Regions from separate parts of the Arthrobacter sp. AL05 genome, predicted to be linked through region 2. Evidence: riboswitches for the same ligand, from Rfam matches in the RefSeq annotation. Region 2 holds a riboswitch; each other region holds the start of a gene.
What was found. A riboswitch is a leader RNA that binds a small molecule or an ion and turns the genes downstream of it on or off. The one in region 2 is predicted to bind cyclic di-AMP.
Positions count from the first base shown of each region.

Region 1 (10,442 bases), on a different contig from region 2:
ATCTTGGTGCTTTCGTTAACCGGCTCCTCGACCCGAAGGTTTTGCTGCTCGCCTTCGCCGCCATTATGGTCCTCGCCGGGATCCGGATGATGCTTCCGTCCAAGGCGTCCGGCGGTTCCTGCGCCTTGCCCGGCGGAGGCGTCAACTGGCGCAGCTGCCTGCCCAAGGCAATCGCCACCGGTGCCGTCGTGGGGTTCCTGACCGGTCTCCTCGGAGTGGGGGGCGGCTTCCTGATCGTCCCCGCCCTGACCCTTGTCCTGGGCCTGCCGATGGCTGTGACCGTTGGCACCTCACTGGTGATCATCGTGATCAACTCGGTGGCCGGCTTTGCTGCACACCTCGGGGACCTGCAGATCGACTGGGCCGTGACGTCCGCCTTCGCCGGCGCGGCCATGGTCACGTCCCTCCTTGCCGGCAGGCTCGGGACCAGGATCCCGGACAAAGTCCTGAAGCGAAGTTTCGGCGTCCTGGTTCTGCTGGTCGCAAGCTACGTGACGGTGCAGGCGCTGCTCTCCTGAATACGTTCGCACGGCGGCGGTGTGCTGAAGGCGGTGTGCTGAAGGCGTGTGCTGAAGGCGGGACGCAGGATCGAAGATCAGGCCGGACTTAGGATCGATTCGGCCCTATCCGGGGGAGTGTTCTCCGTGCAAGCATGGGGCGGAGCGACGCTACTCGATGAGGGGACTCGATGAAATCCAACGAACTGTTGCTGGACGCCTTCGGCCGGCTCCGTGAAACCGTGGCAGACACCCTTGACGGGAGTGACGGTACGGCCCTCCTCCGTCGGCCAGCGGGCACCGGAAACTCGATGGCTTGGCTGATCTGGCATCTCAGCCGGGTGGAGGACGCGCAACTCGCCGCTGCGGCAGGACTGGAACAGGTCTGGATTGCGGAGGGGTTTGCGGATCGTTTTGATCTGCCCCTGGCTGCCAAAGACACCGGATACCGCCATACTTCGGACCAGGTCGACGCGGTGAAAGCCTCCCCGGAGCTCCTGGCGGAATACTATGACGCGGTTCACCGGCAGACCGTGCAGTTCCTGGAATCCCTCGGCGACAAGGACTTCGACCGCATTGTCGATACCCGCTGGGACCCGCCCGTCACCCTTGGGGCGCGGCTGGTCAGCACCCTTGCCGATTGCCTCCAGCACGTGGGCCAGGCAGCCTTTGCGAAGGGGCTGAAACCCGCCGTCGAGGTCTAGGCCACTGGCACCGGCTTTCGCTCCCGCCACGACCGACTCGCCCACCTCGCCCACTGAATCTAGAGAATGGAAAAGACATGACCAGTACAGGCCCGTTTGTCATTGTGGTTGGTTTTGACGGCTCAGAGAATTCGGACAGTGCACTGAAGTGGGCCGTGGATGAGGCAAAGCGCCGCAATGGCCGGATTCGCCTCATCACCGCCTGGAGCAAGCCCCCGCTCGCCTGGTACCCCGCACTGTTGGAAACGGCCGCCGGCGAAGTTGTGGCAGAGGACTCCCCCCGACGCGCAGCCGAGACGTTGCAGGCTGCTGCCCTGGAGACTGCTGAAAGCCAGGGCGTGGCAGCCAGTGGAGAGGTCGTTCACGGCGATTCGGCGGCGTCTGCATTGCTCGACGCCGCCAAGGCTGCCGACCTCGTTGTCGTGGGGGCGCGTGGTCACGGCGGATTCCCCGGGCTGCACCTGGGATCGGTGGCAACACAGATCATCAATCACGCGCCCTGCCCTGTGCTCGTTGTCCGGCCCAAGGAGTCTTGAGCAGCGGGGCCCGTTGGCTCGCCCCTTGCGGTCCGGATCATCAACAGCCCAGGGTCTGCGGGAGAATATCCCCATGAGCTATGCGTGTGATGCTATTGACGCGGCCCTCCAGCGCGAGTCCTCGTGGAGCCGAGCCGAGGACGCTGAGGCCAGGCACGGCAGCAATCACCGGTACTACGGTGCATCGGTCGGAGCCGTCCGCGGAACCGTCCGTGACACCCTCCGCCGCCATCCAGAACTGACCCATGATGACATCACCGCCCTGGGCTCCGAGCTGTGGGACGTGCCGGTCTTTGAACGCCGCCTCGCCGCCGTTGTGCTGCTGCAGTCAAAAGTGGGCGTGCTGACCAATACGGACCTGACCCGGATCGAGGGATTTGTGCGGAGTGCGCGGCTGGGCGCCTTGGTTGATCCGCTGGCCATCGACGTCGTTGGTCCCCTGATCGCCGGGCTCGACGTCGTCGGCAGGGTGCGCGCCGACAGCGTCCTGGACCGTTGGATTCGGGATCCCGACGGCTGGCTGCGCCGCGCGGCCCTGCTGTCCCCGCTGCGCGCACTCCGCACCGGCGCAGGGGACTGGCCCCGGTTCGTGCGTCACGCCCGATCGGCGCTGGCGTGCCCACCCCGAGCGGAGTCGGGGCAGGACGGCGAGAGTGCGGTCACCGACGTCGCGGTGGCCCTGATGCTCGCCGAGATGGAACGGCACCGGCCGGAGCTGGAGTTCTGACCCGGACGTCCCGGCCGGCAAGCTACCCTGTGTGGCCCGGTCGGCGCTCCACAACGGCGTAGGCCTTTTCGTCGAAGAACTCCCAATCCGTGATCACCATGTAGCCGAGGGTATCCACGCGGTCATTCAGGACGCGAACATCGAAGCCGCCGTCGCGTGGCTCGGCGTCCCACGTCGAAACGTGGACTTCCCCGTTTTCCAGGACCAGCAGTTCGGTGTTGACACTGAAGTCCGCCAACGGCTGGTTACTGAGCTGGCAGATTGCCACAGCGGGCCGGGCGGCGTGGGGAGCGGTCATTTTCGGGCCTCTGCTTCGGGGGACGGTGTTGGCAACATCCTATGCCTGTGACCGCGTGCGGGAAGGGCCAGCGGGCCCCCGCAGCCCGGTCCGCCGTTACCGCAACGTGACATGTTGTGATCATTCCGTTATCTTTGTTAGGTGCCTGTTGTCTCCGAGACGGGCTCTCCCCAGCCGATTGCCTAACTCTGCCGCGGCGCGGGGATAACTCGCAGCAACGTCCGGCAGAGACGGGGAAACCACTTTTGGCCCGCTGTTCTCCAGGGGTCTTGGGGTGAAGCCGCACGGCCCGACATGATCGGGTCCGCGTGCGGCCGGGTGTCTCCCATCCGAATCCGACAGCTCACCCCGCAGGCATTGGGAGAGGCTCAACTAATGACTTTCAGCAACACTCACGCGCCCAACCGCGACGATCTTCGCAGTACCCGCCGCACCATCGGCCGTCAGGCCGCAGTCTTCGCCGCCGCTTCCGGAATGGTTTTCAGCGGCGCGATGGCCGCCAATGCAGCGGACGTGCCTGCCCAGCGCGACTCCGCACCCGCGAGTTCCGTCGATGTCAAGGGCGTGGTCGCCGCCCCGGTTATGGCGGACTCCGCTGTGCAGATCACCTTCGAACGCCCCGTCGTTGAGACTGCCCCGGCGCCCGTGGTCGAGGCACCCCAGCCCGTCGCGGCCCCCGCAGCACCGGCCCGTGCGGCCGCCCCTGCCGCCCCTGCCGCCGCGAAGGCTACTGTCAACGTCCAGGCTGCACCTGCGCCGGCAGCGGCTCCTGTTGCTGCCCCGGCTGCCGGCGGGGTCAATGCCACCCTTCTGGCCGTGGCGTACGGCCAGGTCGGCATCACGCAGGACTGCACCGCGATGGTCGAGAAGGCCCTGAACGCTGCCGGCATCCCGGTTGGTGACATTGGTCCGATGGGCTTTATGAACTACGGGAAGGTAGTCGGCGACCCCCAGCCCGGAGACATCATTGTCCAGTCCGGCCACGTTGCCATCTACGCCGGCAACGGCCAGGCCATCAGCGGCGGCATGAACGGTGTCAACGCCACCATGGCCCACCCGCTGTCCTGGCTGACCGCCACGGGGCCCGTAACGTTCGTCCGCGCCGGCTAGCACAACCGCAGGCACTGTACTGAAGGCCGGTCGATCGGTTGCCTTGGGGGCAGCGGATCACCGGCCTTCGGTCTGCCCGGAGGCAGGCTCCGGGGAATACCGCAGCAACACCACCCCGCTGCCGAAGGTACGGCTCTCCAGCAGCCGGAGCGCCGTGATGTCATCGGCCGCCTGAAACAAAGGCTTGCCCCGGCCAAGCAGGACCGGGTGCACATAGATCCGGTACTCATCGATCAGCCCCAGCCGCCTGAAGGCCTCCGCGAGCTCTGCACCGCCCAGCGCAAGGTCGCCATCCGAGTGTTCCCTGAGCCGCCTCACGTCCCCGGGAACGACCTCGCGCACCACCTGCGTATTCCAGCCGGCCTTCGACAAGGTCCTGGAGTAGACGACCTTGGGCATGTCCCGCCAGATCCCGGCGAACTCGATCTCCGGGGCCGTGCTGGACGGGTCCTGGGCGGCCGTGGGCCAGTACTCGGCCATCATCTCGTACGTCACGCGGCCGTCTAGAAACGCTCCCATGCCGCGGAGCTCTTCGTTAAAATGTTGGTGCAGTTCTTCATCGACCCGATGCCAGCTCAGGTCCTGCCCCGGCCCCTCGATGAATCCGTCCAGGGATACCTGAAACATCAGAATGACTTTGTGCATTGCATCACTCCTTCGCTGCCCGGCACCCCGGGAGTTCGAGCGTACGCCGCAGTTCGGCTCTCCGGTAGGGTCAATTCCGGCCGAACCGTTAGAAGCTGGATGAACTGCCGGACCCGGAGAAGCTTCCGCCGCTTGCGCCGTAGCCGGTGGTGCCGCCGCCGCCGCGGGCGCTTCCGACGCTGCTGACACCGGTGTTGAAACCGGAGTTGAAAGTGGGAACGGAGAAGAAGTAGTAGGCCGGGTACACGGTGCCAAGGATGCTGGGCTCGTAGGTACGCCCGTACTTGGCTTTGCTGCCGGCCTGGGCGCTTTCCATTTCCTTGCGCATCAGGTTGGCTTCCTTTTCGTTTTTGGCGTAGCCGGCGATGACGGTATCCGCGTGGTCCCTGAGCAGCTCGGAGAGCTGGGTGCGTGCGTCCCGCAGCCGGTCCAGGGCCGTCTCAGGGCTGATGGTTCCGTCCGCGAGTTCCGCCGTCCACCTTTCGATATCGCGGTGGCTTGTGTCCCGGAACGAACGCAGGGCCGCTGCGGTCGCCGTGTTGCCCCCGGCGTTGCGCTTGCTGAGCATCTGTTCAATTGCCGCGAGGTCGGCGCGGAACGGAGCGAGCTGCCGGTCCCAGGCAGGCGCCCACACGGAGCCACGATTGAGCAGGGCATTGGTGTCGGCGATAACGTCGTCGAGGGCATCCAATTCGGCGGCGGCGTCGGCGTAGCTGCGGATCAGTTTCAGGTTCGGCCGGCGGCTGAGGTCCCTGGCGGACAAGGAATGGACCTGGTTGGAGAGACCGGTGGCCGTGCGGTACTTCGCCATAAAGGTCCGGTGCTTTTCCAGCACTGTACTGCCGTAGCGGGACGCTTCCGGGATGGTGCCGGCGTTCAGTTCGGTGACCTGGAGGTCCATGCTGACGCTGGCGTAGCTCGCGTCGCCGCGAGCCTGTTCCTTGCGGCTGCTGAGCCTGGTCCGCCACCGCACGATCAGCCAGGTCGCGGCGCCGGCCACGGCGGCAGCCGCGGCACCCCAGGCCGCGACGAGGAAGGCTGTGGACCGGTACCAGGGCTGGTTGATCAGTTCGGCGCCGCGCTGGATGCCGGCGATGGTGCCGGTTGTCCACTGGGCATCGCGAAAGAGCTCCTTGGTAGCGTTCTGGATGTCCTCGCGCTGATCCAGCGAGACCTTCCGGTCCTCGCCCATGTACGTGCCAACATGCCGGCCCACCGGGTCCAGGGCGAAGATATAGAGCCCGTTCGCCCATTTTTGCCCGTCCTCGCTGATCCATTCCGGATGTTCGGACCGGGCGAAGCGCAGGACTTCCTCGTTGAGGTTATCCGACGCCGCACCACTGTAGGTGTAGACGGCCACCTTGGTGGGCTGGTAGAAATCAATCTGCCGGATTGCAGGCAGGAGGGTTTTTTGGTCAAGTACGCCCGCCTTGTCCTCCACAACGATGTCGGAAGCGGTAACGGCCTGTGCCGCCGGACCGGTCCCCGCCAGTCCGATCAACACGAGAGCGAGGACAGCACGTATTTTCCGAACGATTCCCATTTCCCGAGCGTAGTGCCTGCTGTCGATGGCGTCGACGGGGTGGGTGGCCTGGCCGGTCTAGCCGCGCGCGCAGTTGACGCCCTTGGTGAATGGGGTGTGGGACTCTTTACCCTGGCGGAGACGGTCTTCCCGCCCATTCCCAGCGAGGTCATCCTTCCGCTGGCGGGGTTCCTCACGCGGCAGGGGAGCATAAACATGGCTCTCGTGCTGGGCACCAGTACCCTGGGTGCCTACCTTGGCTCCTTGCTGCTGTATTGGCTGGGGGCGCGGCTGGGGCTGGAGCGGTCCATTCGGTGGTTGTCGAGGGTCCCGCTGATGGACCGGGAAGACTGTGAAAAAGCCGCAGACTGGTTCAGCCGTCATGGAAAGTCCGCGGTTTTTTTCGGCAGGCTGCTGCCGGGCGTTCGAAGCCTGATCTCGTTGCCTGCCGGCGCCGGGCGGATGCACCTCGGCACCTTCAGCGCGTTCACGGTTGCGGGGAGCGGAATCTGGAACGCGCTGCTAATCGGGCTGGGGGCACTGCTCGGGGCGCAGTACCGGCTCATTGACGAGTACTCCCGCTTTTTCAACGTTGCCGCCTACGCTGCCTTGGCTGCCGTCGCCGGCTGGCTTATCCTCAAGGGAATCCGACGGCGAAACAGCAGGTCAGGGCGGGGTGGGGCCTAAAGGCACCATGACGGCGGGCCCGCACCCACGCCATCGGGCAGGTCGGTGAACTCCAGGGCGTGAGCGGACGCCGTGTACTCGTGACGGTCAGGCCGGACGGCACGATCGACGTGATCACGTTGCAGGACTGAGGCCCTGCCCTACTCTAGGCCGAAGGCTGCCTTGTAGCTTCGCACCGCGTTGGAGACGGTGGGGTAGAAGTGTTCCGGGCCAAACCGGCTGCTGGCCCCAAACCGGATCAGCCGGTCCTTGATGGGACCCTTCATCTCGGCGAAGACCAGGCTGATCCCGCCCCTCGCGAGCTCGTCGTCGAGCGCCACAAGGTCATCCAGTGCTGTGGTGTCCAGGCCTGTGATGGCCTCCGACGCGACAATCACCCAGTGCACGGGGTGGGTCGTGCCGGCGACGAGCATCCTGATGTGATCGGTGAAGACGGCCCCATTGGCGAAGAACAGCGGCGCATCGAAGCGGACGATGACCAGGCCGGGGACCCGGTGGCCCTCGGGATGCCGGCTCAGGTCGTGGTAGCCGGGAACGTCCGGCACGCTGCCCAGTTCGGTTCGGTAGGGGTCCAGTGCGCGCAGGACAAAGGCGATCAGGGACAGGCCGATGGCGACAACAATCCCCTCCAGCACCCCCACAAAGGCGACGCCCAGGAACGTGGCAACCAGCAGTGCGGCCTCGGTCCGGCTCATCTTGAGCAACCGCAGCAGCGTTCGGACGTCGAAGATCGACGCCGCGGCGACCACAACCACACCTGCCAGCACGGGTGCGGGCAGGTACGATGTGACGCCGGGCGCCAGGACCATAAACAGCGCCACGAGAACGGCGGCAAAGACTCCGCCCAACGGACTCTTGGCGCCGGCTTCGAGGGCGATGGGCGTCCGCGAGGTGCTGCCGCTGATTGGGAATCCGCCGAAGAGGCCGCTGGCCAGATTCGCCATGCCGAGGGCACCCATTTCCTGGTTCCCGCTGACGTGCGCTCCGCTCCGGGCGGCCAGGCTTTTGGAGAGCACCGAGGTATCGGCAAAGGCAATCAGCGCGATGCCTGCCGCCGGGCCGACCAAGGCCAGCACGTCAGCGAAGCTGACTCCGCCGAGGGCCGGGAGCGGCAAGCCGCGGGGCAGGGCTCCGACGGTGGGGAGCGCCGGCGCCAGGTTCAGTGCCGCGGTCAGCAAGGTGGCCGCCACGACGGCGATCAGCACGCCGGGGAGCTTCCAGGGCAGAACACGGCACACCACGATGACGGCGATGGTGCCCGCGCCGAACAAAAACGCGAGGGGTTGAACGGCGCCCCGTGCCACTTCCGTGAAGGTGCCCGTTGCGATGCCAACAAGCGAGCCGCCGGGGGACGGGAAGCCGAGCAGTTTAGGCAACTGGCTGAGCATAATCGCCACGGCGATTCCGTTAAGGTAGCCAACGCGGATGGGTTTGGACAGCAGGTTGGTGACAAAACCGAGCCTGAGGATCCTGCCCGCCAGGAGCAGCCCGCCGATCATCAGCGCCAGGAGACCGGCCAGGGCTACGGCGTGGTCCGGATCCTCGCCGGCGAGCGGCAGGAGGGCTGCGGCGATCATCGGGGCCAGGCTGGAATCCGGTCCGATAATCAAGACCCTGGACGGTCCGAAGACGGCGTAGACGAGCAGCGGGATGATCGAGGCGTAGAGGCCTGTGACTGCCGGCAGCCCGGCGGCCTGGGCGTACGCCATTCCGGTGGGGATGAGGAAGGCACTGAGGGCCGCGCCGGCCATCAGATCCGATTTCAGCCAGATTCGCTTATAGTTGCGCACCGTCAGGAGCCCGGGCGGGGCTTTGGGCACCCAAGCTCCCCGCACGGTGCAACTGCCTACGCAGCTGGGGACGAGGAGGTGCCGGTGGCGTCCTGGCCGTACTCCGCCGAGATAAGGATGGGGAGGTGGTCTGAGGCGCCCCGGGGGAGGGTTTCCACGCTTTCGATATTGAGGCCCTGCGAGGTGGCGAAATCAAAGTGTCCCTTGAACACCTTGTAGCGCGTGTAGGTGCGCCGGTCGCTGAGGGTCAGGTCGTAGCCGGCATCCTTCATTTCCTCCGTGAGGTACTTCGTGAAAAACGGGTAGTTGAAGTCGCCCACCATCAGCGACATGAGGCCACCGCCCATGCTCAGCAATTCCGCATGGGCCGCATGGATCTGGTTCCGCCGCAGTGAGTTCGAAGCGGTCAAAGGAGCCGCGTGGAAGGAAGCGATAACGAGGTTGTGATCCGTTTCGTTGTCCACCACCCGGGTACCGATGAGCCGTTCGTGGGCGGGGGACAGGACCCGGTCATGCAGGGACTTCTTCAGCGCGAAAGTCTTCGTCTCATAGGCGCGGAACCGGTCCCTGCGGTAGTAGATCGCCAGGCCCAGCCGGTTGCCTTTGGTGGAGTCGGCAAGGTGCAGATCACCGATCGTGTCCGGGAGATCGTCAGTGTCGCATTCCTGCAGGCACAAGGCATCAATGCCAAAATTGTGCGCCAGATCAACCAGCTCGCCGCTGGCATGGTGCTTACGCAGGTTGTAGCTGATGACTCGAATCAGGGGGCACCTCTTCAGCGGATAGTCGCGGGAATTCACTTCCGAGTCTACCCAGTCGAGTGAATCGGCGGGGACTTAACGCCGCGGTTCCCGGCCGTTCCAGTGGAATCTTTGGGCGGCCCCCGTCGTTGAACCAATGGCGGGCAGCGGGGCGCGCCCGCCTGAACAGGCGTCCGATCCACCAACGGAAGAGAACATCATGGCAAAGGCAATCTGGAACGGCAAGGTCATCGCGGAGAGCGAAAATACTGTCATGGTGGAGGGAAACCACTACTTCCCGTTGTCCTCGGTGAACTCCGACTACCTTCAGGAGAGCAACTACAGCACCGTCTGCCCCTGGAAAGGCAAGGCCAGCTATTACAGCCTTGTGGTCGGCGGCCAGCGCAACGATGATTCCGCCTGGTATTACGCCGAGCCAAAGGCGGACGCCCGGCAGATCAAGGACCATGTTGCCTTCTGGCGCGGTGTCCGGGTAGAAGACTGAAACCTGCCCGGTTGAGGGCCGGCCTGCCGGCGCAGCGGAAGCGATAGTGTGTTCTGGGATTACCAGCCACGCGAAAGGGCAGACGTTGACTTTTGAACTACCGGTGCTTGCCGAGGGCAATTTCTACTACGAATCGCTGGGCGGCGGGCGTTTTCGCTCCACCATCCACGCCCAGGGAGCCTGGAATGTACACGAACAGCACATGGCACCCGCCTCGGGCATTATGGCCGACTGCCTTGCACGGCATAACCCGCGCAACGATATGCGGATGGCACGGCTGAGCTATGAGATCCTCGGGCTGATTCCGGGCGGCGAATTCGAGGTTGTCACCACGACCCTGCGGCCGGGCCGGACCATCGAACTGCTGCAGGCCGAACTGGTGGCCGGCGGCCGCACCGCGATCCGGGCCACGGCGTGGCGGATGATCACTTCCGACACTTCAGCCGTCGCGGCCTTTGAGGACCCGAAGATCCCCGCACCGGAGGACTGCGAACCGTACGACGCGGCCACCGTCTGGCCGGGCGGGTACATTGCCTCGCTGCAGATGCGGATCGCGGACGGACACCGGGCCGGTTCGGGCACCGTCTGGCTGCACACGGACCATCCGCTGACGGACACAGCGGACAGCAGTGACCTCGCCCGGCTGATCGGGCTGGTGGACACCGCCAACGGCATTGCCGC
Region 1 is NZ_JASBRC010000009.1:22,368-32,809, reverse strand. It holds gene QK287_RS12100 (sulfite exporter TauE/SafE family protein) at 1-518, shown strand, start outside; gene QK287_RS12095 (DinB family protein) at 689-1,201, shown strand; gene QK287_RS12090 (universal stress protein) at 1,279-1,737, shown strand; gene QK287_RS12085 (DNA alkylation repair protein) at 1,811-2,464, shown strand; gene QK287_RS12080 (hypothetical protein) at 2,487-2,762, opposite strand; cyclic di-AMP (ydaO/yuaA leader) riboswitch at 2,935-3,133, shown strand; gene QK287_RS12075 (hypothetical protein) at 3,138-3,872, shown strand; gene QK287_RS12070 (dihydrofolate reductase family protein) at 3,930-4,517, opposite strand; gene QK287_RS12065 (DUF5129 domain-containing protein) at 4,606-6,060, opposite strand; gene QK287_RS12060 (DedA family protein) at 6,073-6,726, shown strand; gene QK287_RS12055 (SulP family inorganic anion transporter) at 6,867-8,546, opposite strand; gene QK287_RS12050 (endonuclease/exonuclease/phosphatase family protein) at 8,573-9,277, opposite strand; gene QK287_RS12045 (DUF427 domain-containing protein) at 9,477-9,761, shown strand; gene QK287_RS12040 (thioesterase family protein) at 9,847-10,442, shown strand, end outside.
Region 1: it holds a riboswitch for cyclic di-AMP, as region 2 does, so the genes downstream of both, QK287_RS12075 (hypothetical protein) here and QK287_RS15675 (NlpC/P60 family protein) in region 2, are expected to answer to the same signal.

Region 2 (10,442 bases):
GGTCTGGTTGAGTTCTGCGATGACGATCCTGCCGAGCCGGTACTGCGGTTCGCTGCCCGAGGTCGCCTTGTCCCCGTAAGGGGTCGCCGCGAACGTCCACCCCTGCGAGAGATCAGGGTTCGCGGCCGCTTCGACATAGAAGTCGATGGCCATGCCACTGCCCAAAAGCTTCAGCGGAATGTACTGGTTCCGCGGGGAGATGGCCTTGACGATGGTTCCGTCCGGCCGCCAGGCGATTCCCTCACACTGGAAGCCGGGAAGATCGCCGTTGAAGCCCAGATCCACAAGTACTTCCACCGAGGTGTCACCTGCCGTGCCCCAGGCATCGGGAACGTCCCCCTGCAGCCGCAGCCACTTGGTGCTCCAGGGCTTGCCCCAGGCCGCTCCGGGCTCCTGCGGCGTGAACCGCTGCCGGAGCGCCTCCAGGGCCGGGACGGGTTCGCCCGGGACGTCCCAGCTGCTGAGGTTAAGCGGCACGCTGCGCGGATGGACCGCCGGTGCTATCCGTTCGCGGACAAATCGGTCCAGACGGACTTCCGTGAGGCGGCGGTCGTCGTGCAATGTGTTCCTCTTTGCGCTGGCATGGAGGACGCCAAAATGCGTCCATTCGATGGATAAAATCTACGCCGCCGTGAGCCTCAAACCAAGCGGCCGCCGGCGCAGATTAGCCTCCCGTGTGTGCGTGTCCGTCCTCGCGGGCGGGCATACCCACCCTCTGGGCGCCCGAGTAGACGTTGAGCGAGGTGCGGCGGCTGAATCCGACAAGCGTTATGCCGCTGTTCTCGGCCAGTTCGACGGCCAGGCTCGACGGCGCGCTGACTGCTGCGAGGACGGGGATACCGGCGAGGGCGGCTTTTTGCACCAGTTCGAACGATGCCCGCCCGGAAACCTGCAGCACGGTCCCCCGCAGCGGCAGCAGTCCCTCCCGGAGGGCCCAGCCGACCACCTTGTCCACGGCGTTGTGGCGTCCCACGTCCTCACGCAGGCACAGGAGCTCTGCCGAGCCGTCCTCGGCGGTCCGGAACAGTCCGGCGGCGTGCACCCCGCCGGTGACGTCGAAGACGGCTTGGGCTTCCCGCAACTGATCCGGAAGTCCCGCAAGAGTAGCGACGGGAACCACCAGGGGGTCCTCGGCGGGGCTGAAATGTGAGGACTTGTGCACGGCCTCAATGGAGTCCGTGCCGCAAATGCCGCAGGAACTGGAGGTGTAGACGTTCCGTCCGGTGGCCGGGCGGACGACGTCGGGTCTCAGCTGGGCCTCCACAACGTTGAAGGTCTGGACGCCGTTTTCATCCTCCCCGGCACAAAACCGCAGCGAAACCAGCTGCTCATGGTTCCAGATGACCCCTTCGGAGACGAGGAAACCCGCCACGAGGTCAAAGTCGTTGCCCGGCGTCCGCATGGTGACGGAAAAGGACAGGCTGTCGATCCGGATCTCCAGCGGCTCTTCGACGGCGAGCACGTCTTCACGGTGACGGACCGGAAATTCGAGGGCCTGGGGGGATCCGTCCAGGACATATTTGTGCACCTTGCGGCGTTGCGTAACGCGGCCCATCAGGTCTTCCTAACCAACATAGTTCCATCATGGCAAGCGCCGGGCCGGGAGGCCAGCGCGTCTTCAACACCGGGCGTCAACCCAGCAGTTCACTCCAGTCCACGGGCCCGCCAGTGCCCACCGGCTTCCTGGCAGGCCGCCTGGGCGCAGGCTTGTCCTTCGCCGCGGCGGGGTCCGGCAGGGGTGCACCCCAGGGCAGCGCGAAGGCAGGAACGGTTTCCCCCAGCTGTGCGCCGTGCGGCGGGACCACCAGCACGCCGTCGGCGGCGGCCAGTCCGCGCATCATTCCCGGGCCGGTGTGCTGCGCCGGTGATGCCATGCCGTAGAGCAGCCGGAACGGCATCAGCCGGGTCCGGCCGGGGTCCGCTTCGAGGGTGGCGCCGCAGGGCACTGCCGTGACGGGCGGAACCGGCCGGTGCCCCAGCGCTGCCAGGAGCGGAGCGCCGATGGTTGATAGTGCCATCATGGCCGCCAGCGGGTTGCCCGGCAGCCCGATGATGAACCTGCCATCCGGCAGCTCGGCCAGCACGGCCGGATGTCCGGGTCGCATGGCGATCCCGTCGATCAGCAGGCGGCCGCCCAGCTCGGCCACCGAACGGCGCAGGTGGTCGGTCGCTGACATGCCGGTGCCGCCCGTGGTGATGACGACGTCGGCGGGCAGCAGCTCAGCGCCTGAGGACCCGTGGTGCAGCCCGGCAGCAGCCCCCGGGCTGTCCTCCGGTGGGTCGGTGTCTTCGAGTGCGCTGAGCCATTCGGTGTAGCTGTCGCCAATCTTCGTTTCGCCGGTACAGATCCCCCCGAGCATTTCCACCACGCCTGCCAGCTGGGGACCGAAGGTGTCGCGCACTTTCCCCGGCTCCGGAATCCCGGCTGCCAGCACCTCGGATCCGGTAAATACCAGCCGGACCACGGCTTTGCCCTGCACCGGGAGGCTGTCGTGGCCAGCCAGGGCGGCAAGGGCCAGGTGCGCAGGGTTGAGCAGGGTACCGCCCTTAATCAGCAGCGCGCCAGCGGCGGCTTCCTCCCCTGCTTTCCGGATGTGCTCGCCGTTTCGCGGCTCGCCGGGCTTCGCAGCTCCACCGAGCTTTAGGACCGGGAGCCCATCCTCGTCGGCAACAATGGTGCCGCTTTCGCTGCGCAGCACAGCCTTCGCCCCGGCCGGGATCAGCCCGCCGGTAACAATCGGGCTTGCTTGGTGCGGAGCCAGCCGCTGGCCTGGTTCGGCAAGGATCCACGGTCCGCTTCCATTGACGGACCAGCCATCCATGGCTGAGGACGCGTAATGCGGCATGTCCACGAGCGCTTCCACATCAGCGGCCAGGGTCCGCCCCAGAGCGGCACGGAGGGCCACGGGAGCGGCGGGGACGGGAGTTGCACAGGTGAAAGCGAGCTCCCGGGCTTCCTGCCAGGTGTGGGCCAAGTGCCGATGCGGCCCGGCTTGCGCCGCATCGGGCCTGACTGCTGGGCGTTCCGCGGCCTCACCGGCGTCCACCCCGGCCAGGGGGCCGCTGAGCCCGGGCTCGGGCACTTCCCCCGCGCCAACTGCACTGCCCCGCAGGGGTGCAGTGGTCATGCGTCGGATGCTTCGTTGGCTGCGTAGTCCTTGGCGAGTTTGCGGGCCACGCCCATCGCAGCCTGCATCGAGACGGCATCCGTGGCCTGGCCGGAACCGGAAGCCAGGCCCGCGGCAAAGCCGGCGATGAAGGTCGTTAGGGGGGCCGCAGGGCGCACCACTGAGTGCGCCGCGACCCCTGCCAGGGACAGAACCTCGTTGATGTCAATCCCGACGTCGTCCAGTTCCAGGGCCTGGAGCAGGGCGCGGCACCACTCTTCCAGAGTTTCATCCTGGCTTTTCACCGTTTGCCTCCAAGTTTGAATTCAGCCGGGGAGCCCGGGCCGGATGCCGGGTTGTCGGCTGTCGCGGGTATGGCCCCGGCCGGTCCGCTTACCCCTAACGCGGCGGCATCGCCCCATGTGTCCACATCGTCGGTAGACCCTTGGGGGACGTTGACTTCCCGCACCTCCAGCCTAGCAAGAAGGGCGAACACGGACGCGTTTTCGAGCGCGCCGCGCTGCGAAGCTTCCGCGGCGCAACGTAAAAGCACGGTTGTGCCATATAAGCCGACAAGTGGCTGCCGCCGACCCTCTGCTGAGACGGCCATCAGGCCGTCACCAGGCGGTGCTTCCGCCGCCGCGTCCAGCAGTGCCTGGACGGCGGCACCTGCCCCGGGCATGTCAACGGCCAGGACAAGGGTGTACGGGGTCCGGGGCCGGGCGCCGCGGCTGCGTTCCAGCGCAGCAAGGCCTTCGGCGACGGCGGCGGCCGGGCCGGCAAAGGGCGGGTCCTCGCGGCAGCGCACCACACCTCGGGGCAGCGGTCCCGGGTCGGGCCCGACGACGGCTACAGCCACCGCGCCCCGCGCAGAACGCAGGGCACCCGCCAGGAGGGTGGCGCCGTCGTGGATCAGTCCGGACTTGGGGACACCTCCGAGCCGGGACGATCGGCCCCCGGCGAGAATAACAGCATCGAATTCCACCGGCTCAGCCTAGCGCCCTCCAGGCCCGCCACCGAAGCCCCCGGCCGGGTCCGAGCCAACGCCGGCCGGATTCAGGCAGCGGATTCCGGCAGCAGGAAAGGGTCCCAGGCCGGTGTTGGTTTCTCCAGCTCTTTGATTTGCCAGATGGTGCCCCTCGGTGGTGCCGGGCTGAACCCGAGCTTCCAACCCATCTCCGCCGGGGTGTGGTCCCCTTTGGCGTTGTTGCACCGCAGGCAGGCAGCAACCAGGTTCTCCCAGGAATCCGCGCCACCCCTTGATTTGGGCTGGACATGGTCGATGGTGTGCGCGGCTTTGCCGCAATAGGCGCACCGGTGTCCGTCCCGGCGGAGCACACCGCGGCGGCTCACCGCCGCAGTGGTGTTGTACCGGGGCCTGATATAGCGGTGCAGCAGTATCACTGACGGCCGGCCCAGCACATCCTGCGGCCCAACCACAGGTTCGCCGCCTTCCGCCACTACGCTGGCTTTCCCGGTCAGCACAAGGACAAGCGCCCGGCGGAAGGTCACCACCGCCAGCGGCTCATATCCAGCATTAAGAACGAGAGTGCGCATCCGCATACCTCTTCACGGCCGCACCCGCCAGGGGCACGAGGGCCGGCTGCCCTGTGCATGGTCGGGCTATGGATCGACAAAACAAGAGTAAACACGGACATGGCAATTCGCCGAATCTTTTTTGCTCTCCCCTGCCCGTGTCGGCCGAAGTTCACGGATCGGCAACACAAAGGACCCCCGCCGTTTGGCGGGGGTCCTTAGGTGTTGCTAAAGCTGCTGTCTTAGCCGCCGACGCGGATGAAGACCGGGCCGGAGCCGACGTTGACCGTCTGCAGGGAGGTGGTTCCACCGTTCCAGCCGCCGTGAACGGCCATGCCGTTGCCGACGTAGACGGCGATGTGGGCCATGCCGGCGCCACCGTTCTGGTAGTAGGCAAGATCGCCCGGCTGTGCCTCGGCGGCGCTCACCGTGCGGCCGAGGGACAGGTAACCTGCCGGCCAGCCGTGGTAATTGATGCCTGCGGCAGCGAGCGCGTTCGTGGCCAGTGCGGTGCAGTCCTGGCTAACACCGAGCTGGGCATAAGCGGCAGCGGCAATCGTTGCGCCCATGCCGCTGGCGACGGCCGGCGCCTTGGAAACGGCTGCTACCGCGGTGCCGGTGGCGGCAGTTGCGGCGGCAGCTACCTGGGTACCGGCCGCTTTGGCAGCAGGCGCTTCCTGGACCTTCACAACGGGCTTCGGGGCCTCAACAACCGGAGCCGGGGTGGTGGTGACGGCCGGCTTCTCGAAGGAGATCGCGATAGTGGAAGCAGCCGAGATGGCAGCCGGGGTGCTCGACTGGACGTCGAGTGTGGAAGCGGAGGCGGATTCGCGCTGAACGTTGGCCTCAGCAGCATTGGCTGCGATACCGCTGGTCAGGACGAGGCCGGAAGCAGCAGCGATAACTGCGGCCTGGCGACCCATGCCGCCGGCGTTGCCGCCGACAGCCTTGGCAATGACGGCCAGCGAGTTGGTCCTGGTGACCTCGGCGCGATGCCGTGCGTTTGCACGAGTAGTCATTAAGTTCTCTCTTTCGTGTTCCTGGTCCGCGCTTTTAGGCGCGGGCTGAGGACGCTCCGGCATCTTGGGGGTACGCCGGATCGCCCCGAAAATGGGTTACTTAGCGAAGGGTGTACTGCGAAGACGCGCCAAAAGCGGCAACCGTGTGGCCTGCGGTCCGGGCACCGGCAAGGCCGGCGCGTTCATTGGATTCCAGCGGGCTCGAAAGAGCAGCGCAAGCGCGGTGAAGCGCGGAATTTTGGCGTGTATGCACGAAAGTAGCCTCTCCCAATGCCTGCGAGGTGAGCTGTCGGATTCGGATGGGAGTCACCCGGCCGCGCTGCTTCCTGGGAAGCTTTGCGACTTAACCCCAAGGCCTTCTTGCGAAGACCAAAATTGGTTCCCCCGCCCCTGCCAGACGATGTCATGCGAACGGACCTTGAGCGGTGGCAGAGCTAGGCAATCCACTCAAGAGCGCCAACTTCGAAAAAGTTGGCGTGGTTCAAACTTTACAGCAGTTGGACCCTAATGTCACATTCGGATCACGGCGTGTCCTCAGAATGCGAGAGTGTCCCCTCTATTTTCAGAGCCAACCGGTCGGGTCGACGACTTCGCCGTTGACCATAACCTCGAAGTGGAGGTGGCAGCCGGTGGAGGCGCCGGTGGTGCCGCTAAGAGCCACAACATCCCCGCGGGAGACCTGCTGCCCCACCTTCACGCTGGCGGAGGACAGATGGTTGTAGGTGGTCTCCAGGCCGTTGCCGTGGTCGATCACCACGCGGTTACCACCGCCGTAGGGGTGCCAGCCGGTGAATGTCACGGTGCCGCTCGCGGCAGCGTGGACTACGGTGCCGCACTGCGCCGAGTAGTCCTGCCCGCGGTGGAACTCGCCCGAGCCTCCGGTGATGGGGCTGACGCGGTAGCCAAACGGCGACGCCGTGACCATCTGGTCCAGCGGCGCCCCAAGGCTGCCTGCGGAGGCCGCCCGGGTGATCGAGCCAGCGGACTGTGCACTGAGCAACTGCTTGAGCTTTCCGTCCGGATCGCCCTTGGTGGTTACTGCCGTGCGGCTGAAGTCGATCTTGGCCGCTGCTGCTGTCACATCGGGCTGCACGGCTGCCGGGCTGGCTGCCGCGCCGGAGCCGGCGTCTGTGGCCAGAACAGGGCCAGTTGCGGGAACTGTGACGGTGAGGGCCAAGCCCGCAGCGGCCAGTGCAAGACCCGCCTTTTGGCCTACACCGCTGGCGGCGGCAAAATCTGTTACCTGGCGGAAGGGGCTGCGGCGGTCCCTGCGCGCGTCACGGTGCGCGTCACGCGGACGCTCTGCCGTCATGGCAGCGGCGGGACGCGGCTCCGAGGCAGGGCCGGTCGCACGGCGGCGGCCCTTGGCGGTCTGGGTGGTCAACAACGGTTCCTCTCTGGAGAGCCTGCGGAGTTAGCTGTCGGATTCGGGTCAGAGAGATCAACGACCCGGTCCGCCGTGGCAAGCAATCACGCGCAGGGGCATCCGATGGATTCCGTGTTTGTGGGTACTTGCCGCTGACGGTCTTCACCCCAAGGCCGCTAAACAGCCAAAAGTGGTTCCCCCGCCCCTGCCAGGAGATGATTCTGCGACTGTTCCGCTGGCAGGGCTCGGCTTCGGATCAGATAACGCTTTGATATCGGTACTAGTCTCCAACTATAGGCGATTAAGCCGTCCAGTGATAAATCCGTTATCAGCTTGTGGACAACTCGCGGACGGCCCCGGGTTGTCGCGGCAACCTCAGGAAGCGATGGTTACAAAGACGTGGGCAGCGACCTCAGGCGGTAATTCAAGGGCACCTTCGATGTCAGGAACGCGCACTGAAATGTACTCCCCCACGCGCTCCAGGGATACCAGGGCGCCGGGGCGGATGCCGCCCTCATCGAGCTGGACCAACAGCTCCGGCTCTACCTGGATGGGCTCGGCCAGCCGGTTGACCCTGACACTGGAATCAGGCCCATAGCCGGCCATGGCTTCGAGCAGATTCACGACGCCGTCAGGGTTGGGGTCGGCGGGCAGGCCGCCCAGTTCCGCCAGACCCGGGATCGGATTGCCATAGGGCGAGACGGTGGGATGGTTGAGAAGTTCGAAGATCCGCCGCTCCACCCGTTCGCTCATCACATGCTCCCAGCGGCACGCCTCCTCATGGACATAGGCCCAGTCGAGTCCGATGACGTCGGCCAGCAGCCGCTCGGCAAGCCGGTGCTTGCGCATGACTTCGATGGCGCGCTTGCGGCCAACGCCGGTCAGTTCAAGGTGGCGGTCTCCGGATACAACCACAAGCCCGTCGCGTTCCATCCGGCCTACGGTCTGGGAAACAGTGGGGCCGGAGTGGCGCAGCCGTTCGGCGATGCGGGCGCGAAGGGCGACGATGTTCTCTTCTTCAAGTTCCAGAATGGTCCGAAGATACATCTCGGTTGTATCGATCAGATCCGTCATTCAGCTCAGCTCCTCGAGCGCCGTCCTTGCGTGATTTCCACCGTACCGTGCGCTGCCGGCGACCTGGCGGGTTCCGCCGTACGTTCGCAGGCCAGCTTAGCCTAATTTGAGTTACTCCGGATAATCTCAATGACCGGACTGTGACGGTCCCTTTTGCCTCCCCCGCGGGACAGTCAGGCAGAATGAAACAACAGGCTCCGCCGCAGCCACCCTGCCGGGCCGTCACCCGAGCCACCCGTAGTACCAGCCGAAAATTGGAGCCACTGTGAGCGACACCAGCATCACGATTCCCGCAAACCTCCTTCCAAAGGACGGCCGGTTCGGCGCCGGGCCGTCCAAGGTCCGCCCGGAACAGATGGCAGCACTCGCCGCGGCGACAAAGCTGCTGGGCACCTCGCACCGCCAGGCGCCGGTCAAGAACCTGGTCGGGTCGGTCCGGAACGGGCTCAGCGCGTTCTTCCGCGCCCCTGAAGGCTATGAGGTCATCCTGGGCGTCGGCGGATCAACCGCGTTCTGGGATATTGCCAGCTTCGGCCTGGTGGAGAACAAGGCACAGCACTTGTCCTTTGGCGAGTTTGGCTCCAAGTTCGCTGCCGCCACCAACAAGGCACCGTTCCTGGCCGATTCCGCAATCATCAAGTCCGAGCCGGGCACCCGTCCGCATGCCCGGGCCGAAGCCGGCGTCGACGTTTACGCGTGGCCGCAGAATGAGACGTCCACCGGCGTCGCGGCTCCGGTGCGGCGCGTCGAAGGCGCCGATGAGGGTTCGCTCGTCCTGGTGGACGCAACGTCAGCTGCCGGCGGACTGGACGTCGACGTCGCGGAAGCGGATGTGTACTACTTCGCTCCGCAGAAGAACTTTGCTTCCGACGGCGGGCTTTGGCTTGGTTTGTTCTCCCCGGCCGCGCTGGAGCGTGCGGCCCGGATCAAGGCCGGCGGCCGCTGGATCCCGGACTTCCTGGACCTCCAAACCGCGATTGAGAACTCCAGGCTGAACCAGACCTACAACACGCCGGCGCTGGCAACCCTCGTTACCCTCGATGCCCAGGTGCAGTGGCTCAATATGAACGGCGGGCTGGACTTCGCCTCGGCACGGACCGCGGACTCAGCGGGACGGATCTACCGCTGGGCCGAGGACTCGGCGTTCGCCACCCCGTTTGTGGCAAGGCCAGAGGACCGCTCCAACGTCATTGCGACGATCGACTTCGACGACTCGGTCGATGCAGCCGCGATCGCCGGTGCGCTGCGCGCCAACGGCATTGTGGACACCGAACCGTACCGGAAACTGGGCCGTAACCAACTGCGCATCGCCACTTTCGTGGCCATCGAGCCGGACGATGTCTCGGCTCTGCTGGAATGCATCGACTATGTGGTGGGCGAACTGAAAAAGTAGTACCCCGAACCCAGCGGCGCCGCAGCGTCAGTGTTCGACGGCGCCGCCCGGGTTTTGACCCCGGGCTGCGCCGCCTGCCGGCGGCCCGCTGCCGCCGGGTCCAGCTTCCCTCCGCGTGCCTGCGGAGACGACACGGAAGTGGTTCAGCCCCCGGGCCCGGCGGTCGAACCGGAGCCGCAGCCTTTTGGCCCGGACGATCCACAACAGTCCGATCAGGGCAGCGACCAGTCCGGACGCCGCCGCGATACTCAGGGCCCAGCGCGGACCGGCAATGTTCGCCACCCAGCCCACGAACGGCGCCCCGATCGGCGTGCCGCCCATAAAGATGGCCATATAGAGCGCCATCACCCGGCCGCGCATCACCGGGTCTGTCGTGGTCTGCACATAGCCATTGGCGCTTGTCATCATCGTGATGGCGAAGAGCCCGACCGGTACCAGTGCCACTCCGAACCAGAAGTAGCTGGGGGCCAGCGCGGCGACGCCGGAGGTCACGCCAAAAGCGCCGGCCGCGCCGAAAATGAACCGCAGCCGGGGCTTCTTCCGGCCGGCTGACAGCAGCGCGCCGGCGACCGAGCCAATGGCCATAATGGAGTTCATCAGCCCGAAGGCGCTGGCATCCAGGCCGAATTCCGTTCCGACCATAGCCGCGATGAACAGCACGAAGTTCAGTCCCAGCGTGCCAACAATAAAGACCGCAACGAGCACCACCACAATGTCCGACCGGAACCGCACATAGCGCAGCCCTTCGCGGATCCGCCCCTTGCCGGCAGCCGCGCGGGGCAGCAGGCGCAGCGTCGTGGCGGGAATCTTCCACAGGCTCAGCAGCAGCGCCATAAAGGTCAGGGTGTTGATCATAAAGACCCAGCCCGGGCCGACCGCAACGGTGAGGACACCCGCCACCGCCGGTCCGATCATCCGGGCCACATTAAAGGAAGCGCTGTTGAGGG
Region 2 is NZ_JASBRC010000014.1:76,997-87,438, reverse strand. It holds gene QK287_RS15705 (glycoside hydrolase family 38 C-terminal domain-containing protein) at 1-561, opposite strand, end outside; gene fdhD (formate dehydrogenase accessory sulfurtransferase FdhD) at 665-1,555, opposite strand; gene QK287_RS15695 (molybdopterin-binding protein) at 1,632-3,128, opposite strand; gene QK287_RS15690 (DUF6457 domain-containing protein) at 3,125-3,412, opposite strand; gene QK287_RS15685 (NTP transferase domain-containing protein) at 3,409-4,092, opposite strand; gene QK287_RS15680 (HNH endonuclease) at 4,164-4,664, opposite strand; gene QK287_RS15675 (NlpC/P60 family protein) at 4,886-5,662, opposite strand; cyclic di-AMP (ydaO/yuaA leader) riboswitch at 5,920-6,078, opposite strand; gene QK287_RS15670 (M23 family metallopeptidase) at 6,225-7,046, opposite strand; cyclic di-AMP (ydaO/yuaA leader) riboswitch at 7,051-7,289, opposite strand; gene QK287_RS15665 (metal-dependent transcriptional regulator) at 7,404-8,102, opposite strand; gene serC (phosphoserine transaminase) at 8,368-9,495, shown strand; gene QK287_RS15655 (MFS transporter) at 9,523-10,442, opposite strand, start outside.

Region 3 (10,442 bases), on a different contig from region 2:
CGGGGCGGAGGGGGCTGCCGCCGGCAGGGGCAATCACGGGCGTCGGCGCAGTGGCCGGTGCCGGCGGAACAGCCCGGAGCTGTCCATAGGAGTTGGGGTTGTAGCCCTGGGGTGCAAAACCCGGAGTGGGGAAGCTGTTTCCGGAGCCGGCGGGCGCGAAGGATGCCCTGTCGCCGAAGCCTTGGCGAATACCGGAGGTCTGGCCGGCTTTGCCGGCGTTACGGACGGAGATGTGGACGTATCCGGATGCAACTGACATGGATTGCTTACCTCAATGTGAATGGCCGTCATCGCGGCTCGAATGCTACTTTTCCCCGCAATGAATACTGGGGAGGGGCGCCCGACACTGGGCTGGGGCGAATGCCTAGAAACCTTTGGGGTGTAAAGGTTAGGCGTGCATTCGACAACAGCGCTTCCCTGCGTCAGCGGGTGCGCTGATCCAGGAAACTGCGGCTGCAGGTGCTGTTGAGTTCTTGTTCACAATTGAAGTGTGCAACGTAACAATGAAAACTTGCAAGTAACAAAGGCTCCTGGATTCCACATTCTGAGACGAATATCCACAATGTGGCGCGGATCACGCTTCGGCCAAGAGGGCGAGTCGAGCAACAGATTTTACGATCAGCAAGCAAATGCCGCCTTTTGCGAATCCTATTCGGCAAATCGAGACAACGAGCATGCATAATTCTTTGCTGGCGAGTTGAGTGACTACTGGGCCGCCACTCCACGCGGGGCTGCCGTCCCACCTGGTGGTCATCCTGCTGCCGGGAAGCGCCCGGACCCGGGATCACGCAGCTTGGCGACCGCCCAGCGGCTTATCTTGGCGACCGCATCAGCAGGACGCTGCCGTGGGCAGTCTCCTCTCCAGCTCGCTAGGGTGGGATTCACAGGTGCCGCACAGGATCACCAAAGGCGTAGCTAACCGGCAGATCGGAGAGTTGTCCCATGGCCACCTCGCACTCCACGACCAACAACCTCCCGCAGCTGAGCCATCCGGACGGCTCCCCCATCCGCGCCCTGGTAGTGGACGATGAACCGAGCCTCTCCGAGCTGATGAGCATGGGCCTGCGAATGGCGGGCTGGTCGGTGGCTGTCGCCGCCGACGGACCGGAGGCCATGAAGCTCGCCCGGGAATTCCGGCCCGACGTCCTGGTGCTCGACGTGATGCTGCCCGGGTTCGACGGCGTCGAGCTCCTCGGCAGGATCCGGGCCTTCGCGCCGGAGGTACCGGCCTTGTTCCTGACGGCAAAGGACGACGTCCAGGACCGCATCACCGGGCTGGCTGCCGGCGGCGACGACTACGTGACTAAGCCGTTCAGCATGGAGGAAGTGTTGCTCCGCCTGCACCGGCTGGTCCAGCGGTCCGGGGTGGCAGCAATGGATACGGCCGAACTCGTCGTCGGGGACCTTGTCCTGAACATCGACACACGGGAAGTGCGGCGCGCAGGTGACGAGCTCCACCTCACGGCCACCCAGTTCGAGCTGCTGCGCTACCTCATGGAGAACCCGAAACGGGTCGTCAGCAAAGCCCAAATCCTGGACCGTGTCTGGGACTACGACTTTGGCGGGCAGGCCAACATCGTGGAGCTCTACATCTCCTACCTCCGCAAAAAGGTCGACGCCGTCCACCCGCCGATGATCCACACGGTCCGCGGCGCCGGCTATGTCCTGAAGCCGGCGGACTGAATCGTGCCTGTCCGTTCCGGCAGGGCCGGCCCCGCCGGACCCGTGTGGCACACCCCTTCCAGCTGGCACCTGCGCACCCGGCTTGTTCTGGTTGCCATGGCCCTTCTGGTGGCGATCTGCGGTGCTGTCGGCCTAGTCAGTTACGCCTCGATGGATTCCTTCCTGACCAGGCAGCTCGACACACAACTCGCGCAAGCCGCGGACCGTGCCCGCGAGTTTGGCCGCACCGGCGGCCGCGCCGACCCCCTTGAGGCCCGGGGCCAGGGAATCGGGACCCTTAACGCCAGGATCGTGGCCGGCTCGGTACGCGGCGCCGGTTTCCTCGCCGAAGACGCCACCCGAAAGTCCCTGACCAGGGAGGACAACGCAGCTCTCCTGTCGCTCCCTGCGAGCAGCGAGCCGGTCAACCGGTCTCTTTCCGCCGGGGCCTACCGGCTGGTAGCCTTCACGGCCCCGGACGGCGGCGTGATCGTGACCGGGCTGCCGCTCACCGAGAAATTGAACACGCTGGCCTCTTTGGTTTGGACTATGGTGCTTGTCTCTGCGGGCGGCCTTGTTGTCATTGGCCTCGCCGGCACGGCGTTGATTCGCCGCACCATGAAGCCGCTCGATCAGCTCTCCGAGGTGGCCACGAAAGTGTCCCGCCTCCCCCTCGACGCCGGAGAAGTCGGACTTGCCATGCGGGTGCCCGCATCCGCAGCACATCCCGGCACCGAGGTGGGCAGTGTTGGCCACGCCCTGAACCTGATGCTGGACAATGTATCCAACGCACTCGAAGCCCGGCAGAAGAGCGAAATGAAGGTCCGCCAGTTTGTCGCAGACGCCTCGCACGAGCTGCGCACACCCCTGACGGCGATCCGCGGGTACACCGAACTGATGCGGATGACCGAACACTTCACCCCAGACGGCGAGAAGTCCCTGGCCCGGGTGCAGAGCCAGTCCGAGCGGATGACCACCCTGGTGGAGGATCTGCTCCTGCTAGCCCGGCTGGACGAGGGCCGGCCGCTCCGCCTCAGCGACGTGGACCTCACCCAGCTGGCCATCGAGACGGTGAGCGACGAAAAAGTGATGGCACCGGACCGGGTATGGCACTTGGAGCTCCCGGCGGAGCCGGTGGTGGTCCGCGGCGACACGACCCAGCTCCACCAGGTTCTGGCCAACCTGCTCTCCAACGCACGCAAGCACACTGGAACCGGCACCACCGTGGTGACAGCTGTGCAGCGGGCTCCCGACGGCACCGCCGTGATGACCGTAACGGACAACGGCCCCGGGATCGCCCCGGAGTTCGTGGACCGGGTCTTTTCGAGGTTTACGCGCGCGGATGCGTCGCGCAGGAATCCTGCAACCGGTACAACGCCGGTATCCGGCCGGCCGCGCCCGCTCGTGCCGCTGCGCGCACACCGGCTGCCGTCCGCACCGGGTGCGGACTCACCCCTCGCCGCCGCGGCTGCCGGCCCGGCCCGAACTGCCGCGTCGTCTGAGGGCACCAGCGGGCTGGGATTGTCAATTGTGCAGTCGATTGTCGAAGCCCATGGCGGCACTGTCAGCGTAACGTCGGTGCCGGGCCGGACCGAGTTCACCGTTCGGCTGCCGGACGCTCCGGCCGAGGACCGGACACCCCGCCGCTCCAGCTAATCCGCGAAGCAATCCGCCGCGCCGAACCCGCCGCTCCTGTTATCGAAATGTGACATTGGCGTTCCGGTCCTGTACCGTCTTTAGCGTGCGGTCATCACTCGGACCGCATATCCGGATGCACGCCAAACTCTGCCGCCTCCCGGATTCCGCTGGATTAGGCAGAGGCGGGGGACCCAGAGTTCCCGGGCATTTCTGCACATTGCGCCCTTGGGGTGAAGCCGTCACGTGAGATTCCGTGCGGCCGGGTGACCTCATCCGAACCCGACAGCTAACTCCGCAGGCGTTGAGAGGCGACCATGACTGAATTCACGGTACAAACACGCCCTGAGGGCGATGTAAAGAGGCGCTCCAAGCCGTCGCGACACCGCGCCGAGCCCGCCAAACCGGCGTCGGCCCTGTCCCGGTTCACCACCGGCCTGGGCTCCACCGGCCGCCGGGCGGCAGTTGTCGCAGCGGCGTGTGCAGTGCTCGTGGGAGCCGGCGCCGCCGGCCAAGCGTCGGAGACAGCCACCCGCAACGCCAGCAGCGCCAGCAGCGCCACAAAATCGGCAGTCAGTGCGGATCCGCTGCAGCACCTCGACTTTGAACGCGTCCTGGTGGCGAACCAGACCGTTAGCCCGCCGGCCGATACCCCGGCCCCGGTCGCCGAGGTTAAGCCTGCCGAGTTACCGGCCCCCGCCGCCGCACCGGCGCCGGAGCCCGCGCCGGTTCCTGTTGCCGTTGACGATCCCGCCGGAGCGCAGGCTTATGCGGCCAGCCAACTGGGTGCCCACGGCTGGGACGCCGGCCAGATGCAGTGCCTGGTCAAACTCTGGACCAAGGAGTCTGACTGGAAGACTACTGCCACCAACCCGAGCAGCGGCGCCTACGGCGTGGTTCAGTCCCTCCCGGCCGAGAAGATGGCCAGCGCAGGCGCCGACTACCTCACGAATTACCGGACGCAGATCAACTGGGGACTGAACTACGTCCAGGAACGCTACGGCTCACCGTGCGGGGCGCTGAACTTCCACTACGCGAACAACTGGTACTGAGCTGCGGCGGAGGCACCGGCCCTTCGAAACGGGGCCACGGTTTCACAGCCGGAAAGAGATGATGCTGCGGCCGGCGTCGTCGACCCCGACCTCGCACAAGACGGCTGAGTAATCGGCGATGCGCAGCACGCCGTCGGGCAGTTCGCCGGGGTTCGGGCCTACCGCCACCGTCCGCATCCCGGCAGCCAGGCCGGCGGCGATGCCGGCCGGCGCGTCCTCGAAAACCACAGCGTCCGCCGGGTCCACTCCGAGCAGTTCGGCCGCGCGCAGGTAGCCTTCCGGGTGTGGCTTACCGCGGCCGACGAGATCTGCTGTCACGGCGGTGGCGGGCAAGGCAAGACCGGCGGCGGCCATCCGAATGTCTGCCAGCAGCCGGTCCGCCGATGTCACCAGGGCGACGGCGTCCGCCGGCAGCAGGCGCAGCAACCCGGCAGCGCCCGGCAATGCCACGATGCCGGCAGTCCTGGCGCGTTCCATGGCACCCAGTTCCGCGGTGAGGGCCGCGACGTCGGCTCCCGCCGGCGCGAAGCGCCGCACCGTGTCCGCTGCCTGAACGCCATGGGAGGTGCGCAGGATCTCGGCAAGGTCCAGACCATAGCGGGCAGCAAACTCCCCCCAGACCTGTTCCACCGCTGCGGTGGAATCAACGAGAGTCCCGTCCATGTCAAAAAGCACCGCCCGGACGGTGAAGGCGGTCGGAAGCGCGGTGCCGGTAACTGAAGTCATCGTCCCATCTTGCCGCGTACCAACCGGATGTTCCGGATCCCTTGGCTGTCCGGAGCCGGTTGACCGTGCCGTGAGCTGTTGCACCGCCCACTTGTTGCCGTCGGGATCGGCAAAGTAGAGGAAATGTCCCCAGTCCTGGACATCGACGCCGCTGCCGTCCACGCCGTTGTCCTTGAGCTGCTTGTGGGCGGCCTGAATGTCGCTGACCACGAGTTGCAGGGTCGGTGCCGTACCCGGCGGTGCATCGCTGGGGCCCTCACCGAACGCGATCGAGCAGCCCGAGCCCGGCATCGGATACGGGAACTAAAATGAGTTCGAGTTTCCAGTCCATGGGCTCAGGCCAGTCCCGTGTTGAGTTTCCCGGCAGGCCGGGCCCCCACTGGTGGGAAGGTCCGCCGCGCCGGTGTTGCTGCCGGGCGCTGGCTCAGCCGGCCACACCGTAGAGACGGTCGCCGGCGTCGCCCAGACCCGGGACGATATAGGACTTCTCGTTGAGCTTCTCGTCGATCGAAGCAAGCACGATCGTGACGTTGGCGTCAGCCAGCTCTTCTTCCAGCTTCGCCAGGCCTTCCGGCGCGGCCAGCAGGCAGATGCAGGTGACATCGGAGGCGCCGCGCTTGAAGAGGAACTTGATGGCCTCGCGCAACGTCCCGCCGGTGGCAAGCATGGGGTCCAGGACGAAGATCTGCCGGTCCGTGAGGTCCTCGGGGAGGCGCTCGGCGTACGTGATGATGTCCAGGGTTTCTTCGTCGCGGGCCATGCCCAGGAAACCGACCTCAGCGGTGGGGACCAGCTTGGTCATGCCCTCGAGCATGCCGAGGCCGGCTCGCAGGATGGGGACAACCAACGGAGTCGGTTTGGTGAAGGCGGTGCCAACTGTGGTGCTGACCGGCGTCTCGATGGTCACCGGTTGGGTGCGGACATCGCGGGTGGCCTCATACGCCAGGAGCGTGACGAGCTCCTCGGTGAGCTGGCGGAAGACCGGGGACGGGGTGTTTTTGTCCCGCAGAACGGTGAGTTTATGGGCGACCAGCGGGTGGTCCACAACGAAAGTGCGCATGGGTCAAAACTATCACCCGGCGGATGGGGTCCTGCCCGTGGGACCGGGGGCGCCGGCGTCGCGCTCCTCACCCGCAGTGCTGCCGCCGGTGGCGTCGGCGTTAAGGTGGACCTCGTTGTCAAACGTCGGGGCTGGACCGGCCTGTTCGCGGTGCCGCAGGACGTGGAAGAGCCGGTGGGCCAGGATCACTATCCCGACCCATGCCAGGCCCAGAATCCAGCCGAAGATTACATCGGTCATCCAGTGGTGGCCCAGATAGACCCGGCTCATTCCCATCGCGAAGATGAAGACCGCGCCGGCCGCTATCAGGCCCACCCGGGCGATGGTGCGTGTGATCTGCAGGCATGCGAGGTACACCACCAGGCCGATCACCACAGTGGTATTGAGCGTGTGGCCGCTGGGGAACGACGGCGATGACTCATAAGGCGGCACGGCGTCGGTGTGGTCCGGGCGGGTCCGGCCGATCAGTTTCTTGCCGATGGCGGTTGCCGTCACAGAGACCGCGGCGGCGCCTCCGATCAGGATCAGCGGCCGCCAGGTCCGGCTGGCCCAGATGAGCGCCGCCGTAAGCAGGCTGGCCAGGATGGGCATCCCGATCCCGCCGCCGATATTGGTGAATCCCGTGACGAACGAGTCGAGGGCGGGACTGCGCAACTGTTCCATCATCCCGAGGGTGGGCTTGTCCAGGTTGGCCAGGCCGGCGTCGTCCACCACGTTGTCGTAGACCTCGGCGCTTAGCAGGGCCAGGACCAGCACCACCACACCGCCGATCAGCATCGTGGCCCACAGCGCCGCGTAGGGCACCACCCATTTACCCCAACGGCGGGTCAACCAGCGCTCTGTCCCGGTCTTCACGGTTTCTCCCGAATGTCGTGCCGGGCAGCCGGGCTGCACAGCTTGCTTACTGTCGAAACTATCATTGAGCCATGACTTCCCCGCACCCCCGCCATGCCGATTGGATGGGCCTGGCCCTTGAGGACGCTCGTGCCGCACTGGCCACTGCGGACGTACCGATCGGCGCCGTTGTCATCGGTCCGGACGGTACGGTGCTCGGCCGCGGCCGCAATGAACGCGAGGCCCTCGGGGACCCGACGGCGCACGCCGAGATGGTAGCCATCCGGGCGGCTGCCGCGCGGCTGCAGGAGCCTGATTCGCGGGGCCGGAACGGCGGGGACGGCTGGCGTTTGGCGGACTGCACCCTGGTGGTGACCCTGGAGCCTTGCGCCATGTGTGCCGGGGCCGTGGTGTTGGCCCGGATTCCGCGCGTGGTATTCGGAGCGTGGGACGAGAAGGCCGGGGCCGCCGGCTCCGTCTTCGACATCCTCCGCGAGCGCCGGCTCAACCACTGGGTGGAAGTGTATGGCGGGATCAGGGAGTCCGAAAGTGCGGCGCTGCTGCGGGATTTTTTTGCCGGGCACCGCGGCAGCTAAGCCCGGCCGGGTCCTCTTCACCGCTTCCGCACACTAGCTGGAGCCGGTTGCGGCTGCCGCCAGGCCGTCGATGCGCTTTTGCCGGGTGGCCGGCGAGTCGAGGCTGAAGGCGCGAAAGTCGCCCAAGTCCGCACGGATCCACTCCTGAACTTCGGCGATCCGCCGGATCACGGCAGCCGTAGGCCGGTGGAACAGCCACGGCACGATCCGTTCCTTCCCAGGATCGTACTGCCAGAGTCCGATGATCCGGCCCCGGTCGAAAATCGGGTGATCCGGAAGGTCCGCCTGAAGGGCAAGCGAACCCCTTGTTATCAGGTGCCGGTCCTCCTCGGCCAGCATTTCCGCCGCGTTGCGCCGCAAGAGCGTCAGTGAGTCGGTTCCGGCGAGCAGCTGGATCTGCTCGCCGGCTGGCTCCTCGAAGGCCGCTAGACGCCCGACGTCCGCGGGCAGCATCCACAGCGCCTCGCCGGCGGCAGTGGCTACTTCCGCCGCGCCCGCTGCCGCAAGCGCCGCCTTGCTCTGGGCCACTGTAAAAGCCGTGAACCATTGTGACTGCTTGAACGTGGCCCCTCCGGTCCAGCCGAGGTAGCGACGGATCAGTTCGGTGCGGGCTTCGTCATCGTCGATCTGGCCCGGCGGCAATTTCCACAGGTCATAGGCGTAGCGCTGCTGGTCCAGTCGTCCGTTGGCCGGAACCCGGCGAATCCGCCCCTGCGACTGCAGGATTCCCAGGGCTGTGGGCAGCGTGGTGGCGGCGCCCTTCTTTTTGCCTTCCTCGCCGAGGTTCCGCACCGAATCGCCCAACTCCTCCTTGAGCTGCCGGGGGTCCATCGGGGCTGCTGCCTCGGCCAGGGTATGGAGCACCTGCTCCTCCAGCAGTGTGATTTCGCCGCGGTCCACGCCGAGCCTGCCGAGCACCTTGACCGCGGAGTCGGCCGCATCCCGGCCGAGCCGCAGCGCCCACGCAAAGTCGTCCCGGCCCATCACGTAGGTGCAGCCGCGCGCAGCCGGGAGTTCCAGGATCCGGCGCGCCAGGACATCGGCGTCCGCCTGTTCGCGGCGGATTCCAGCCCGGGCAAAGAGTGCGAGGTAGGGGTTGGCGCCACCCACGGAGCGGGCCCATCCGGCCCGGGCGAACACCTGCTCCGCGGTACAGCCGGTCAACGAGCCGTCCAGTCCCTGCTTGTGCCAGGCCCACGCGCGCAGCCGCTCCCGGGTGAGGGTCCCGGCCGGCGGCGTGTTCGCCGGGGGTGGCTGCGTAGAAAGTGGCTGCGAAGTAAGTGGCTCGGGGGTCATGGGGTCATTGTCCCCCTGCCGATGCGGCAGGGGAATCTTCCACGGCAGGCATTTTCCGGCGGTCCGGCCGTCGGCGGCCCGGCCGGACGGTCCGGTTCCAGCATTTCACCCGGACCGGCCCCTGGCATCCCAGCCGGGCCGACCGTTCCCCTCAAGAAACCTGAAGATGTACAACATCCCCGGTAAAACCCCCTCGCCGGGGTTGACAAGGAGCAGGCTGCCAGACAGTGTCAAGCATGGTTATTCCATTTATTGGATAAAACAAGGGAGATCCATGAAAAAGAAGGCTCGCGCCGCTTTGGCCCTCATAACGGCCTGCGGTTTGGCACCGATCGGGGTTGTAGCCTCTTCGGCCCCCGCCAGTGCCGCCAACTTGGGGCACTGCTCATCATTGACCCTCGACAGGGTCTCGTACTTCCCAAACCATGATTACGTGGTTGGCTCCTGCGTTCCCCCCAACAAGGGCCCGGGCGCTCGACTTACGCTTCGCGTCGAATGCCACGTGACCGGCTGGAGGAACGTGTACGTCACGCTCAACTATGGGGCGTCGTTCCGCGTCGACTCCGGGTGTGGAGGATGGGGCGCCCGCCAGGTTACCTACAGTCCGACCTAAGGAACAACTTGATGAAAAAACTTCGTACGCTCACGGCCTCCCTCGGGACCGCGGCCCTCAGCGCAATGTTCCTTATTGGTGCACCGGCACCAGCAATGGCCGGCGTTGGTGGATGCTCATCGCTGGCTGCCGACGGGCAATACATCGTGGGCAGCTGCACCGCCAACAACCCCGGCCCCAACGCAACGATCACCGTGGCTCATTCTTGCTTCGGCCTCAAAAACGGCGCAAGCATCCGCAAGACGATCACCGTGGGCTACGGATCATCCTTCAGGGTGAAATCTTCGTGCTGGACCTGGGTCACACAACTGGATCGCGTGGGATAACGTCAAGGGCCAACAAAAACGAGGTGGCACTGCCCGCGTCGGACACTCGACGCTCGCCTGCCGTGTGCGGCAGGCCCAGCGAATTGTAGTTTCCAAAACCAATTGATCGACACGATGGAGATTGAAATTGAAACGTAAACTGATCGCTTTCCTGGCTGCCCCTGCGGCGGCCGCGGCGGTATTTATTGGTGGAGCGCTGCCAGCACAAGCGGCCACGCCCCGGGTGTCTTATTACTCATCCCTTTCCCAGTGTTCCCAGGCTGCCGACTACTTCAGTCAGCGCGGCACAATCGTGCAGTTTTGTACCGCCGATGTCTACATAAACGGGAAGCCGTCCAGGTGGCGATTGATGTACAACCTGTAGGAACCGGGTCACCCGGCACATTGGCGTTGAACCAGCCTGCGATGATCACAAAGTACGCGGGCGGTTAGCCTCGTAAGCCTGAATCACGCAGCTGCGGATTGGCCGCCAGGAACCCGGAGCGGGGCAGGCACGCCGGAGGCAGGGAGCGTTAAGCTGCACCCTGCTTTCGGTCGTCGCCGGCGTCCGGGCCAGCCTCGAAGTCGAGCGTGTAGCTGGCCCACGCGTCGGGGGTTTCGCGCAAGGTAACGTCCAGCCCGGCGAGCTCTCGCCCGTCCGCG
Region 3 is NZ_JASBRC010000012.1:52,417-62,858, reverse strand. It holds gene QK287_RS14430 (winged helix-turn-helix domain-containing protein) at 1-259, opposite strand, end outside; gene QK287_RS14425 (response regulator transcription factor) at 943-1,683, shown strand; gene QK287_RS14420 (HAMP domain-containing sensor histidine kinase) at 1,687-3,318, shown strand; cyclic di-AMP (ydaO/yuaA leader) riboswitch at 3,429-3,615, shown strand; gene QK287_RS14415 (hypothetical protein) at 3,615-4,349, shown strand; gene QK287_RS14410 (HAD-IA family hydrolase) at 4,392-5,075, opposite strand; partial or broken gene QK287_RS18520 (VOC family protein) at 5,148-5,406, opposite strand; gene upp (uracil phosphoribosyltransferase) at 5,500-6,135, opposite strand; gene QK287_RS14400 (phosphatase PAP2 family protein) at 6,148-6,912, opposite strand; gene QK287_RS14395 (nucleoside deaminase) at 7,062-7,565, shown strand; gene QK287_RS14390 (crosslink repair DNA glycosylase YcaQ family protein) at 7,599-8,861, opposite strand; gene QK287_RS14385 (hypothetical protein) at 9,486-9,800, shown strand; gene QK287_RS14380 (6-carboxytetrahydropterin synthase) at 10,313-10,442, opposite strand, start outside.
Region 3: it holds a riboswitch for cyclic di-AMP, as region 2 does, so the genes downstream of both, QK287_RS14415 (hypothetical protein) here and QK287_RS15675 (NlpC/P60 family protein) in region 2, are expected to answer to the same signal.